One region of the Billgrantia hypersalina genome, then DNA from elsewhere that is predicted to be linked to it. Evidence: predicted binding sites of a transcription regulator. Region 1 holds the regulator's gene; the other holds the start of a gene.
What was found. Region 1 encodes LexA, which represses DNA repair genes until DNA is damaged. Its sites were predicted from a motif close to TACTGTNTANNTANACAGTA; they were not measured.
Positions count from the first base shown of each region.

Region 2: recN (DNA repair protein RecN) is a predicted target of LexA. The motif match lies at 6,366-6,385, and genes of this name have one in related genera.

Region 1 covers NZ_JBMIQI010000002.1:162,319-169,490, forward strand. The annotation lists gene ACOJCM_RS00800 (L,D-transpeptidase family protein) at 1-328, opposite strand, end outside; gene ACOJCM_RS00805 (TetR/AcrR family transcriptional regulator) at 330-998, opposite strand; gene lexA (transcriptional repressor LexA) at 1,196-1,843, shown strand; gene dinB (DNA polymerase IV) at 1,870-2,916, shown strand; gene ACOJCM_RS00820 (energy-coupling factor ABC transporter permease) at 2,939-3,610, opposite strand; gene purU (formyltetrahydrofolate deformylase) at 3,629-4,483, opposite strand; gene ACOJCM_RS00830 (ribonuclease J) at 4,714-6,297, shown strand; gene ACOJCM_RS00835 (H-NS family histone-like protein) at 6,403-6,693, opposite strand; gene moaA (GTP 3',8-cyclase MoaA) at 6,845-7,172, opposite strand, start outside.
Region 2 covers NZ_JBMIQI010000009.1:12,894-20,065, reverse strand. The annotation lists gene ACOJCM_RS06380 (MBL fold metallo-hydrolase) at 1-888, shown strand, start outside; gene ACOJCM_RS06375 (DMT family transporter) at 885-1,796, opposite strand; gene ACOJCM_RS06370 (DUF2218 domain-containing protein) at 1,793-2,074, opposite strand; gene dnaJ (molecular chaperone DnaJ) at 2,260-3,411, opposite strand; gene dnaK (molecular chaperone DnaK) at 3,517-5,448, opposite strand; gene grpE (nucleotide exchange factor GrpE) at 5,583-6,212, opposite strand; gene recN (DNA repair protein RecN) at 6,433-7,172, shown strand, end outside.

The DNA of each region.
Region 1 (7,172 bases):
CGCACAGCCACAGGATGCGTGTCAGAATCCAGTCGCGCCCAGGGTGAGCTTCGGCAAGCGCTGCACTGAACACTTCGCCGGTAGGACGCCGTCCGCGAAAGACGGCCCCGGGCGGCTCACCGCCACCGATGGCCGCTCGCACATAATGCCAGCCGAGCGGCGTACATCCACTCCCCTCACGCTGGCCCGCTCCCGCCCGTGCCGTCGATATCGACCATTCGTTGCGCTGCTCTTCGCCCAGCCAGTAAACGAGGCGCTGACGCACGATATCGACTTCCAGCCAGACACCGTCATGGGGTGGCAGCGCTTCCAGCCTCGGCGTTCGCATTTCAGCTCGCCATGGCCGGCTGGGCGGCGGGTGGCGGCGGCAGAGGCGCATTCATGGCCGCCACCACTACGGGGCGCAAACGGCGAATGAGGTCACGCACCGACACGTGCTCCTGGAAGTCCTTTTCGGCAATGTCGCGCAGCGCATCGAGTCCGGACAGTGTGAAGATGACCGTGCCCAGCACGAAATGCAGCCGCCAGAAGCGCTCGGCATCGGGCAGTTCGGGAGTAGCACGGCGCACCAGTTCGGTAAAGCGGGTGAAAACGCTGCCATACTCCTCCTGGATATGGCGCCGCAAATGGCCCTGGGCCTGGCTGTAGGCGAGCCCCAGCAATTTCATGAAAACCTTGAGGCTATGCTTCTCCGCGGGCACCTCGAGTACGGTGCGCGCCATGGTCTCGAGCAACTCCTCCAGTGGAATCACACCGCCGCCGTGACGCGCTTCGAGTTCGTCGAGAGCATGGTGGAAGCGCACGGTAAAGGGGTCGAGGTAGCGCGAGAACACCGCCTGGATCAGCGCCTTCTTCGAGCCGAAGTGATAGTTCACCGCAGCCAGGTTGACGCGCGCCTTGCTGGTGATGGTGCGCAACGACGTCTCGGCGAAGCCGCGTTCGGCGAACAAGACTTCGGCAGTGTCGAGAATGCGCGTGACGGTATCGGTCTGAGCCATGATCAGCTCCCGCTGGAAACAACTGTTTTAAACATTACAAAAGTCTACGCCATTACGCTTCCTGGCTCAACGTATCGAAAAGCAGAAGCGTTTTAAACGAACGAAGAATCTCGCACCGGACCTCATAGCGGCTTTTACTGGATAGACTTCCATGCTGTATACTTGACCAATACGGCAGTCAGCAACCGGAGTCCGACATGACACGCCCCCTTACCTCGCGCCAGCAGAATGTCTATGACTTCATCGTCAAGACCATGAACGAGTTCGGCTACCCTCCCACTCGTGCCGAGATCGCCCGGGCGCTGGGCTTCCGCTCACCCAACGCTGCCGAGGAGCATCTGCGCGCCCTTGAGCGCAAGGGTGTCATCAGGGTGATACGTGGCACGTCGCGCGGCATCCGTCTGCCGGCCCAGGAAGCCGACAGTGCCGTCAACGAGTCGAACACCGAGGGATTACCGATCATTGGTGAGGTGGCCGCCGGCAGTCCGGTTCTCGCGGCCGAGCATATCGATCGCTACTGCCCCCTGCCCCCGGATTACTTCACGCCCCGCGCCGATTACCTGCTCAAGGTGCGCGGCTTGTCGATGAAGGACGTCGGTATTCTCGAAGGGGACCTGTTGGCCGTGCATCGTACCGAGCGCGTGCGCGACGGGCAGATCGTCGTGGCGCGGCTGGAGGACGAAGTCACGGTCAAGCGATTCCACCGCCAGGGTCACCTTGTCATCCTCGAAGCAGAGAATGCCGATTTCGCCCCTATCGAGGTGGATTTGCGTCACCAGCCGCTGGAAATCGAGGGGATTGGGGTGGGGGTGATACGCGGCGGCAACGGCCAAGCTTTAGGGTAAGAGCTGGCTAGCCTGGTAAAATCATGATCCGCAAGATCCTGCACGCCGATTGCGACTGCTTCTATGCTGCCGTGGAGATGCGTGACAACCCGGCGCTTCGCGACATTCCCCTGGCGATCGGGGGTAGCGCCGAAGGGCGCGGCGTCATCTCGACCTGCAATTATCCTGCCCGCGCCTTCGGCATCCATTCCGCCATGCCCACGGCAAGGGCACTCCGCCTGTGCCCGCATCTCACCTTGCTGCCAGGCGATTTCGACCGCTATCGCGAAGCCTCTCGACAACTGCTGGAGATATTCCACGAACTGACGCCACTGGTGGAACCGCTGTCGCTCGACGAGGCCTTTCTTGACGTCACCGAGGTGACACGCTTTTCGGGCAGCGCCACCTGGATGGCGCACTGGCTGAAAGAGGAGTGTCTCAAGCGTGTCGGCATCACCGTATCGGTGGGCGCCGCGCCGTCGAAGTTCTTGGCCAAGATCGCCAGTGATTGGGAGAAGCCTGATGGACTGACCGTGATCACTCCCGCACAGGTGGATGACTTCGTACGCGAGCTCCCTGTCACCAAGCTGCACGGCGTCGGACCGGCTACAGGCAAGCGCCTCCAGGCACTCGACATCGCCACCTGTAAAGACCTGCAGGGGATACCGCTGGAGCGGTTGCTGCAGGAGTTCGGCAAGTTCGGGCAGCGTCTCCATGAATTGGCGCGGGGCATAGACGAGCGGCCGGTGCGCATCGAGCGCGAACGCAAGTCGGTCAGCGCCGAAGTCACCTTCGCCACCGACTTGTCGAATCTGAACGAATGCCATGCCGAGCTCGCGCCGCTCTGCGAGCGCCTGGAGGCTCGGCTCGCCCGTCACGGTCACCCGCCAATCGCCGGCACCTTCGTCAAGGTCCGCTTCGATGACTTTTCGCTCACAACCCTCGATTCCCGCGGCGGCCAGCCCAACGCAGAGACCTTTGCCGCGCTGATGGAGCAGGCCTGGGCACGGCGCCAGCGTCCGGTACGGCTGCTGGGCGTCGGCGTGCGACTGGTGCCGGACGACGCCAGACGGCAGCTCAGCCTGCCGCTCTAGGCCTGCCGGAGTGGGTCGGCGCTCATTTGGTGTCGATATAGCGATGCGGATCGAAGGTAGCGACCCAGTCCGGATGGTAGATCATCAGAACACTGAGCAGCATGCCGGTGATGAAGGCCTCCGAAGGCATCAACAGCGGAAGGAAGAGCGCATATTCCCTGGCCTGGTGAACCGCCTCGGGGTCGGTGGCGCCGAGCATCACCAGACCCAGACCCGCAAGACCCGTCCCCAGAGTGGCCAGTGCCGTGCCGAAGAAACCGCACAGAAAGAGAAACAGCATCACGTTATCGGGCAGGTAACGATCGACCAACCGCCACACGAATACCAGGATCGCCACCGGTATCACCCCGGTGATCAGGATGTTGACGCCCAGCAAGGGCCACCCCACCTTACCCAGCGCTACCAACGCAACGTTGGCCAGCAGGTTCGTCAGCAGCGCCAGCGGTGCCTTGAAGATCAACGTCATCAGCGCCGTCAGCATGAGATGCAACGTTAGCCATTCCACCGACTGCGCCCTGAGCTGCCACAGCAGGATGACTGACACGCAGGCCGCCATCCAGCGATGCTGCAAGCCGCGGTCGGCCATGAGCTCGCGCCAGGGGCGTTGCGCCAGCGCCATGCAGAGCACGGCCAGAGACAACAGGCCGCAGGCGGCCAGCAACCAAAAGGCGAGTATCGGCTCGGCTAAGCTCATGCCTCACTCCTGCCGGGATCAGGCGAAGACGACCGTCTTGTTGCCATGGATCAGCACCCGATCCTCGAGATGCCAGCGCAAACCGCGTGCCAGTACCGCCTTCTCCACGTCGCGTCCAAAGCGAACCAGGTCCTCGGGGGTATGGCAGTGGCTCACACGGTGTATGTCCTGTTCGATAATGGGGCCCGCGTCCAGTTCCTCGGTCACGTAGTGGCAGGTGGCACCGATCAGCTTGACCCCCCGTGAGTGAGCCTGGTGATAGGGGCGCGCTCCGGCGAAGGAAGGCAGGAAGCTGTGATGGATGTTGATCACCCGCCCCGCGTAGCGCTGGCAGAGCTGCGGCGGGAGAATCTGCATGTAGCGGGCCAGCACCACGACATCGGCTTCCAGCGCCTCGACCTGGCGTTCGACCTCTGCAAAGGCTACGGCCTTGTCACCTTGGGCTACCGGTACGTGTACATAAGGCAGGCCGTGCCATTCGACCAGGCCACGCATCTCATCATGGTTGGAGATCACCCCAACCACTTCGCCTTCCAGCTCGCCTGCCGTCCAGCGGTAGAGAAGATCCACTAGGCAGTGAGACTCACGCGACACCATGATCACCACCCTCGGGCGTCGGCGGGTATCCCGTAAGGCCCACTCCATGTCGAACTCGCGGGCTACCGGCTCGAAGGCCGCTCTCAGCTCGGCAGCCGGCATGCCGATAGAGTCGGCGAGAATCTCGTAGCGCATGAAGAAACGCCCCGCCTCCATGTCGGAGTGCTGACTTGCTTCCGTGATCGAACCGCCATGCCCGGCGATGAAGCCGGAGACGCGAGCCACGATGCCGCGGCGATCGGGACAGGAAACGACGAGACGATAGTAGTGAGACATGGGCCCAACCTGTTACGAGGGGGTTCTGGGAGCACGCATTGTAACGAACTCGCCAGTTGGCGGACATGGCCGACGCGGGATCGCATTTGTGGAGGGTCGGGACGATCCCTTATAGTGAAGTTCCATTGACTGGTCATGAGTTGCCGATGCCTTCGACTCGCGCCTCCATACGTCCCCGCCGCCGCACTCCGCTTCACTTCCTGCCACTGGGAGGATGCGGCGAGATCGGCATGAACCTGGGACTTTACGGGCACGAGGAGCATTGGATTGCCGTCGATTGCGGCATGATGATCCGCCAGGACCTGCCGGACACGCCTCTCCAGGTACCCAGCGTCGAAACGCCGGAAGCGCTCGGCCTGCAACCCAAGGCAATTGTCATCACGCACGGACACGAGGATCACCTCGGTGCGGTGGCCTGGCTGTGGCCCAAGTGGCAATGTCCCGTCTACGCCACGCCCCTGGCGGCAGGCCTGTTGCGCGCCAAGTTCCATGAACGCGGGCTCGCCATTGACGCCATCCAAGTGGTGGAACCCGGCGAGGCGCTGGAGAGCGGCCCCTTCACGCTTCGCTATCTGCCGGTCACCCACTCGATACCGGAGAGCTGCGCCCTGCTGATCGTGGCCGGCGACTACCGAGTTCTGCATACCGGCGATTGGAAGCTGGACCCCGAGCCCCTCATCGGCGCGCCCATCAAGGGGTCGATGTTTCGTGCCCTGGCGCCGGTTGACCTGGTGGTGGGGGATTCGACCAACGCCCCCATGCCCGGCCAATCACGAAGCGAAGGCGAAGTCGCCAGGGCACTTCAACACAGGCTGAGCCAATGCTCGGGACGGGTCGTGGTGACCTGCTTTGCCAGCAACCTGGCGCGCATACTGGCCGTAGCGCAGGCCGCGGAGCGCTGTGGCCGACGCGTCAGCCTGATGGGACGGGCCATGGAGCGTATGGTGGCCGTGGCACGCAGCCTCGGCTACCTGGAGGACATGCCGCCCCTTGTGCCGGTCGGCGATCTCGGCTATCTGCCGCCTGAGGAGGTCCTGGTGATTGCCACCGGTAGCCAGGGCGAGCCGCGTGCCGCGTTGAGTCGCCTGGCGCAGGGTCGGCATCACAGCTTCGAACTGATGGCAGGCGATACCGTTCTCTTCTCCGCCAAGGCAATTCCTGGCAACGAGCACCAGATCGAGCGTCTCAAGCACTCGCTCCGGCGGCTCGACGTGGCGATATGGGACGAATTCAACCATCCCGAACTGCATGCCTCGGGTCATCCCGCCCAGGATGAGCTACGCACTTTCTATGGCTGGATCAGGCCACACCATCTGCTACCGGTCCACGGAGAACGCCGCCACCAGCAAGCGCACCAGAAGCTGGCGGAGTCGATGGGAATCGAGGCCCCCCTGGCACCAATCAATGGCGACCTGATCCGGCTCGATGCCGAGGGGCTGAGTCTCGAAACGCGGCATCCCCAGCGCCCTTGCATCGTCAGTCAGAACGCCGTCACGCCCCTGCCTGGCCTGGCGGCAGAGCGCGGCTCCCCGCGCCACGGCATTCTTCACCTGGCGCTATCCGTCGCATCGACAGGCACGGGCTGGACGCGCATCGGACGCCTGATGATGGATGCTCATCGTGTCAGCGCCATGGATGAGGAGAGTTTCACCGATTGGCTGGACGAGCGCCTGGAAATGATCGAAGCGGAGACCTTGGCCGAACTTCGCTCGGCCCTGCAGCCCCAGGTCGCCTCCTGGCTGGGGCAACACTTGCGTCAATTGCCCGATGTACACCTGCAACTGATCGCCGTCGAGGCCCCCGCCTTCCGCTAAACCCGGCCTCGGGAAGCCACGCATACGGCAACAAAGAGAAAGGGAGCGATGCTCGGCATGGCTCCCTTTATCATGACGCAAGCAGACGATTCGCCCCCTGACGGATCACGAACCGCTGGCATTCTTGGGCGGCCGACCGCGCCGACGGCGCGGCTGCTCGCCCACGAGATCTTCCACGGAGAGACCGGCATCGCTCATGGCCTCACGGATCTCAGCCAGTTTTCTTTCCTTGTCCGCTTCCTCCTGTTTGCGGAGCTTCTCTTCCTCATTTTTCTGTTCGATGACCTCGCCGATCACATCGGAGAGCTTGTGCAGCTGCTCCATGCTCAACTGGCGAGCCGCGGCACGGGCCACATTCTTGTTGCGGGCGATGCGCTCCAGGGTTTCGCTGGACATTGGCCTCCTCCATGCAAGAAAACGACGAGTCAGCCACAAGGCTAACTCGTCGAAAGTATATGCCGATTCGGACGATTGGCAAGAAAAGGGCCGCCCGACGCCTTAGGGTAAAGCGGAAAAGAATGCCGGGAATAAATCTGACAACTGGCTTTTAGCCACCGGTCATATTCATGAAGCGGACGATCTGAACATCGCCATCAGTCGTGAAATGGTGCCGCTCGGGCTTGAGCGGCAATGCCGTGACGATAGCGCGCTTCAGCGCATCGAGATCGCCAGGATGCTGGCGCAATACGGCACGCAAGTCGACGGAATGTTCGTTGCCCAGGCACAACAGCAAGCGACCTTCCGCGGTCACGCGAACGCGATTGCAGCTGGCGCAGAAATTGTGACTGTGAGGCGAGATGAAACCGATACGGCTATCGCTATCGCTCATGCGGAAATAGCGGGACGGTCCGAGGGTCGATTCCGTGGTCGGCACC
Region 2 (7,172 bases), on a different contig from region 1:
GCGCGGCTGGCCCACCAAATCAGCGACGTGTTCATCAGTCACGCCCACTTCGACCATATCGGCGGCTTCCTGTGGCTGCTGCGCTCACGCATCGGTGACTACACGCCGTGCCGGGTCTACGGCCCGCCCGGGCTCGCCGGCCATATTGACGGAATGATGCGCGGCATCCTGTGGGATCGGGCGGAAGAGAAGGCGCCACGCTTCGAGGTCTTCGAGCTGCACGGCGAACGCCTGGCCCATTACCGCCTGATGGCGGGCCAGCCGATGAAGGCACTCTCGCCGAGAGACGTCGACGACGGCGTGGTGCACCGGGAACTCGGCTTTCGCGTACGCGCCGTCACGCTGGATCACGGCACGCCGGTGCTGGCCTTCGCCTTTGAAGGCGACGTTCAGGTCAAGGTGCGCAAGGAGCGCCTGGAAGCGCACGGCTGGGAGCCCGGCCCTTGGCTCGGTGAACTCAAGCAGTGCGTGCTGGCCAGCGACGAAGAGGCACTGATCGACCTGCCCGACGGCAGCCGGCGGCCCGTCGCCGAGCTGGCGGGACAGCTGCTGATCTCGCAGCCGGGCCAGCGCCTGGTCTATGCCACCGACTTCGGCGATACGCCCGGTAACCGCGAGCGCCTGCTCTCCCTTGCCCGCGGCGCCGAGGTACTGTTCTGCGAGGCGTCGTTTCGCGAGGATCAGGCCGAGCAGGCCCGGCGCACCGGCCACCTGACGGCCCGCGCCTGCGGCGAAATCGCCGCGGCGGCCAACGTCGGCCAGCTGGTGCCGTTCCACTTCTCCCGGCGCCACGTCGACGACGCGCGCGAGCTCTACGCCGAGATTCGCGCCGGCTTCCCGCGGCTGGCCGCCACCCCGGGCAGCGAGCCCGAAGCGGAGGAGGACTAGCTCGCCGGGTGCCTGCCGTCCTGACGCAGCAGCAGCCCGATGGCGGCAATGACCAGCACGCTACCCGGCAGCCAGTGCCAACCGATCTGCTCGGGCGCGGTGACGAACAGCAGCAGCATGGAGACGAACGGCACCATGTAGCCATACGCCGTGACGGCACCGGGGGTGAGCACGGAGGTGGCCCGCTGCATCAGCCAGAAGGTGAGCGCACTGGAGAAGAGCCCGAGGTAGATCACCAGGGCCAGGTCCTGCCAGCGCATCGCGACGAGGTGGCTGGCGGGCTCGATGGCAAGCCCCAGCAGGCCGATGGCGAGCCCGCCCAGGCCCAGGCTCCAGAAGGTACGCACCGCTGCCGACTCGGGCAGCCAGCCGCGGGCCAGGCCCCATTTGCTCAGCACCGGGTAGAGCGCCGACGATACGCAGCCGAGGAAGAAAACTACTTCGCCCACGCCCAGCTGCATGCTCTCGCCGTGACTGAGCGCCTCGGCGAAAGCCAATGCCAGCGCCCCGCAAGCGCCCAGCGCCAGGACGGCAGGCAGCTGCCAGGTCAACCGCTCGACGCGAAACCCGAGCCCCAGCAGGTAGGCCAGCAGCGGCACGGTCACGTAGAGCGTGGCCATGGAGAGCGCCGTGGCGTGGTGCGCGGCCCAGAACATGGCACCGAAGAAGCCGGCCAGGCACAGCCCCATCAGGGCATAGAGCGGCAGTACCCGCCAGGGCGGCGAGAAATCCGGCGATCGCCGCGCCAGCCACCATAACCCCGCGCAGGCGATGGCAAAGCGCAGCGCGGTAAGCGACAGCGGCGGAAGTTCGCTCATCAGCCCCACGGCGGGAAACGACAAACCCACCAGCAGCGCCCACAACAACATGCCCAGATGGGCGCGGTGCGGCGTTAGCGACGCGCTCAATTTTCCCAGACGATGGCAAGCTCCTCGTCACCCGCCATGCGCTGCAGGTGAGAATCGACGATGCCCTCCAGGCGGTCGAGGCTCTCCTCCTCCAGCGCCTCGATGGCCACCACCAGCCTGCCCGGCTCGACACGCATCACGCAGGAGCCGTCCTCGAACCCCACGCGGCTCTCCTCTTCGCCCTGCTCCACCTCCAGCTTGTGCGCCCAGTGCTTGCACAGCCGGTTCATCAGCCTCGCCCCGGATTCGGTAAGGACCTCGGCACGTGACATCGGCATAGAACGTTCTCCATACGTGTAGGGAATGACAGACTCAGACTAAGGCGCACCCCACGCCTGCGCCAGTCCTTCATCGCGCCTGTCACGCAACAAAGTGTTCGACCGCACGAACTGCCGACCCGCTCCGGGCGCAACGAAAAACCCGGTGCCCTGGGGCACCGGGTAAGGTATCGAGACAGCGACGCTTACGGCTTCATGTCCTCGAAGAACTTCTTCACGCCGTCGAAGAAGCTGGTCTTCTTCGGCGAGTGGCTGCGGCTGTTGCTGCCGTCGAGGCTCTCCTGCAGTTGGCGCAGGAGCGCCTTCTGCTCCTCGTCGAGGTTGACCGGGGTTTCCACCACGACCTTGCACAGCAGGTCGCCCGGCGGGCCGCCGCGGACGGGCTTGACGCCCTTGCCACGCAGACGGAACAGCTTGCCGGTCTGGGTTTCGGGCGGGATCTTGAGCTTGACCCGGCCATCCAGTGTCGGTACTTCGAGCTCGCCCCCGAGCGCGGCGTCGACAAAGTTGATCGGCACCTCGCACTGCAGGTGCTTGCCGTCACGCTGGAAGATGTGGTGCGGCTTGATCGCCACCTGCACATAGAGGTCGCCGGGCGGGCCGCCATTGATGCCGGACTCGCCCTCGCCGTTGAGACGAATGCGATCGCCGGTATCCACCCCGGCGGGAATCTTCACCGACAGGGTGCGGGTCTCGCGCATGCGGCCCTCGCCATGGCATTTGTGGCAGGGCACCTTGATGTGCACCCCGCTGCCGTGGCAGGTGGGGCAGGTCTGCTGAACGGCGAAGAAGCCCTGCTGCATGCGCACCTGGCCGAGGCCGTTACAGGTGGGGCAGGTCTCCTTGGTGGAGCCCGGCTCGGCACCCTGGCCATCGCAGCGGTCGCACTCCACGTGGCGCGGTACGCGGATGTCGACGGTGGTGCCGGCGACGGCACTCTCGAGATCGAGCTCCAGGTTGTAGCGCAGGTCGCTGCCGCGCTGTGGCGCATGCGGGCTGCGCCGGCCGCCGCCGCCACCGAAAATGTCGCCGAACACGTCGCCGAAGATGTCGCTGAAGCCACCGGCCCCGGCGCCGCCGAAGCCGCCAGCGCCGAAGCCACCGGCCTGGCCGTCGACGCCGGCATGCCCGAACTGGTCGTAGGCGGCGCGCTTCTCGCTGTCGGAGAGTACCTCGTAGGCCTCTGAGACCTCGCGGAACTTCTCGGCCGCGGTGTCATCACCCGGGTTGCGGTCCGGGTGGTACTTCTGCGCCAGCCGTCGGTAGGCTTTTTTTATGTCCTTCGTGTCGGCGTCGCGTTCGACGCCGAGCACCTCGTAAAAATCGCGTTTGGACATGGGTCCATGCGCCTCCTGGTCTAGGCAGTTCTGCCCGATCCGCGGAAACGGCAACGCGGGAGTCGTCCCCCCGCGCTACCGGCATCCGTGGCACTGCCTTGGCGATTACTGCTTTTTCTGGTCGTCGTTGACTTCTTCGTATTCCGCGTCGACCACGTCCTCGTCCGGCTTGCCACCGGCCTCGGCCTGCTCACCGCCCGCCTGCTGGGCCGCCTCGGCCTGCTCGGCGTAGAGCTTCTGGGCCAGGCTACCGGAGGCTTCGGTCAGCGCGTCCAGCTTGGCCTGGATGGCGTCCTTGTCGTCACCCTTGAGCGCTTCCTCCAGCTCGGAGATGGCGCTCTCGATGGCCTGCTTCTCCTCGTCGGTCGCCTTGTCGCTGGCTTCCTCGAGGGTCTTGCGCGAGGCGTGGATCATGCCGTCGGCCTGGTTGCGCAGGGCGACCAGTTCCTCGAACTTCTTGTCCTCGTCGGCATGCGCCTCGGCATCGCGGACCATCTGCTCGATCTCTTCATCGGAGAGACCGCTGGAGGCCTTGATGACAATCGACTGTTCCTTGCCGGTGGCCTTGTCCTTGGCCGACACGTTGAGGATGCCGTTGGCATCGAGATCGAACGCCACCTCGATCTGCGGCACGCCGCGCGGCGCCGGCGGGATGTCGGCCAGGTCGAAGCGGCCCAGCGACTTGTTCTGCGACGCCTGCTTGCGCTCGCCCTGCAGCACGTGGATGGTCACGGCCGTCTGGTTGTCATCCGCGGTCGAGAAGGTCTGGGTCTTCTTGGTCGGGATGGTGGTGTTCTTCTCGATCAGCGGCGTCATTACACCACCCAGGGTCTCGATGCCCAGGGTCAGCGGGGTTACGTCAAGCAGCAGCACGTCCTTGACGTCGCCGCCCAGCACACCACCCTGGATTGCCGCACCCACGGCCACGGCCTCGTCGGGGTTGACGTCCTTGCGGGCTTCCTTGCCGAAGAAGTCGGCAACCTTCTTCTGCACCAGCGGCATGCGGGTCTGGCCGCCGACCAGGATCACGTCGTCGATTTCGGAAGCGGACAGGCCGGCGTCGGCCAGTGCGGTCTTGCACGGCCCCATGGAGCGCTCGACCAGCTCCTCCACCAGCGATTCCAGCTTGGCCCGGGTCACCTTCACGTTGAGGTGCTTCGGGCCGGTGTTGTCGGCCGTGATGTACGGCAGGTTGACGTCGGTCTGCTGTGCGCTGGACAGCTCGATCTTGGCCTTCTCGGCGGCTTCCTTGAGGCGCTGCATGGCCAGGTTGTCGCCGGAGAGGTCGATACCGCTGTCGGCCTTGAACTGATCGACGAGGTAGTTGATCAGCTTCATGTCGAAGTCTTCACCGCCCAGGAAGGTGTCGCCGTTGGTGGCCAGCACCTCGAACTGGGTCTCGCCGTCAACGTCGGCCACTTCGATGATCGAGATATCGAAGGTACCGCCGCCCAGGTCGTACACGGCGATGGTCTTGTCGCCGCGCGCCTTGTCCATGCCGTAGGCCAGCGCCGCCGCAGTGGGCTCGTTGATGATGCGCTTGACCTCGAGACCGGCAATGCGCCCGGCGTCCTTGGTGGCCTGGCGCTGGGAGTCGTTGAAGTAGGCCGGTACGGTGATCACCGCCTCGGTCACAGTCTCGCCCAGGTAATCCTCGGCGGTCTTCTTCATTTTCTTCAGCACTTCGGCGCTGACCTGCGGCGGCGCCAGCTTCTTGCCCTTCACCTCGACCCAGGCGTCGCCGTTGTCGGCCTCGACGATGCCGTAGGGCACCATCTTGATGTCCTTCTGCACGACATCGTCCTTGAAGCGACGACCGATCAGGCGCTTGATGGCGTAAAGGGTGTTCTGCGGGTTGGTCACCGCCTGGCGCTTGGCCGACTGCCCTACCAGAATCTCGCCATCGTCGGTATAGGCGATGATGGAGGGCGTGGTGCGGGCGCCTTCGGCGTTCTCTATCACCTTGGCGCTGTCGCCGTCGAGCACGGCCACACAAGAGTTGGTTGTCCCCAGGTCAATACCGATGATGCGTCCCATAGGAAATCCTCAAAAAATCGTTTGCCTTGAATTCATCTCTGCGGCAACTGCCGCGGTTGACGTCTATCTGGGGGGCGCCTCGAGCGTTTTCAAGCCCTGCCCCTGCTTTCGCTGATAGGTAACGTCGACCGGACTCAGCCGGCGGCCTGGCTGACCACCACCATGGCCGGGCGTACCAGGCGGCCATTGAGCGTGTAGCCCTTCTGGACCACTTCCATCACGCTGTTGGGCTCAAGCTCGGGATTGGGCACCATGGCCATGGCCTCGTGGTACTGCGGGTCGAACGGCTCGCCGGTGGGCTCGAGCGTCTCGACGCCGAACTTCGCCAGCACGTCCTGCTGCATTTTCAGCGTCATGGCAACGCCCTCGCGGTGCGCCTCGGTGGCATCCTCGCCCATGGATTCGAGTGCCTTCTCCAGGCTATCGACTACCGGCAGCAGCTCCTTGACGAAGCGCTCGAGAGCGAACTTGCGCGCCTTCTCGGCCTCCTGCTCGGCCCGTCGACGCACATTCTGCGCCTCGGCGGCGGCGCGTAGCGCCTGATCCTTGGCCTCGGCCAGGCTCTGCTCCAGTTCCTCGACCTGAGCGGCCAACATGTCGGCCTCGGGGTTGTCGCTCACCGTCGACGGTTCCTCGGAAGCAGTGGCCTCGCCATCCCCAAGGCCTACCGCGTCGTCCAGTTCACCTTGCACCGGTTCCGGCCGAGCCTCTTCCTCGCGCCGTTCCAGCTCATCGTCAAGCGGGGTCTGGGGTTCTTTAGCCATGCGCATCTCCTGAAGCAACGCCGGCCCAGTCAGGCCGGAAGGGTTCGATTCGGCAAAAGCCTTTACGGTCTGCCGCCTATATGGGGGCCCTTGGGCCAATCTCAAGTGATACGGCGCCAAGGTGCACAGGGCATATTGAGAGCGGAACTCGACTACTGTATAAAAACGCATTAAGTTGTATGCATATCCAGCATTTTCGCGCCGACCGCCGGGAGGTCTCATGCTGATTCAGCTCGCCATACGCGATTACGCCATCGTCGACACGCTCGACCTGGAGCTTGCCGGCGGCATGACCGCCATTACGGGCGAGACCGGTGCCGGCAAATCCATCCTGCTGGGCGCCCTGGGGCTATGCCTCGGTGAACGCGCCGATGCCGGTAGCGTGCGTCATGGCTGCGAGCGGGCCGACCTCTCGGCACGCTTCGACATCGCCAGCCTGCCGGCTGCCCGCGGCTGGCTCGCCGAACGCGAGCTGCCGGCCGACGACTGCCTGCTGCGCCGCGTGGTAACGGCAAGCGGCCGTTCCAAGGCATGGATCAACGGTCAGCCGGCCACCGTGGCCGACCTCAAGGCGCTGGGTGAGCATCTGGTCGAAATTCACGGCCAGCACGCCCACCAGCTGCTGCTGCGCGAAGAGACCCACCTGCGGCTGCTCGACGATTTTGCCGGAAACCGCAGCACCGTGGGCGAACTCACCGAGACGTTCCGGCGCTGGCAGTCGAGCCGGCGCCGACTCAAGCAATTGACCGAGAGCGGCGACGAGGTGCAGGCGCGCCGTCAGCTGTTGCGCTACCAGGTCGAGGAACTGGATACCCTGGCCCTGGGCGAGGAGGAGTTGGCCACCCTGGAACACGAACAGGAGCAGCTCGCCCACGCCGAGGAGACGCTGCGGGAGGCGCAGCTGACGGCTGAATGCTGCGACAGCGACGAAGGCGGCGTGCTTTCGTTGCTGAACCAGGC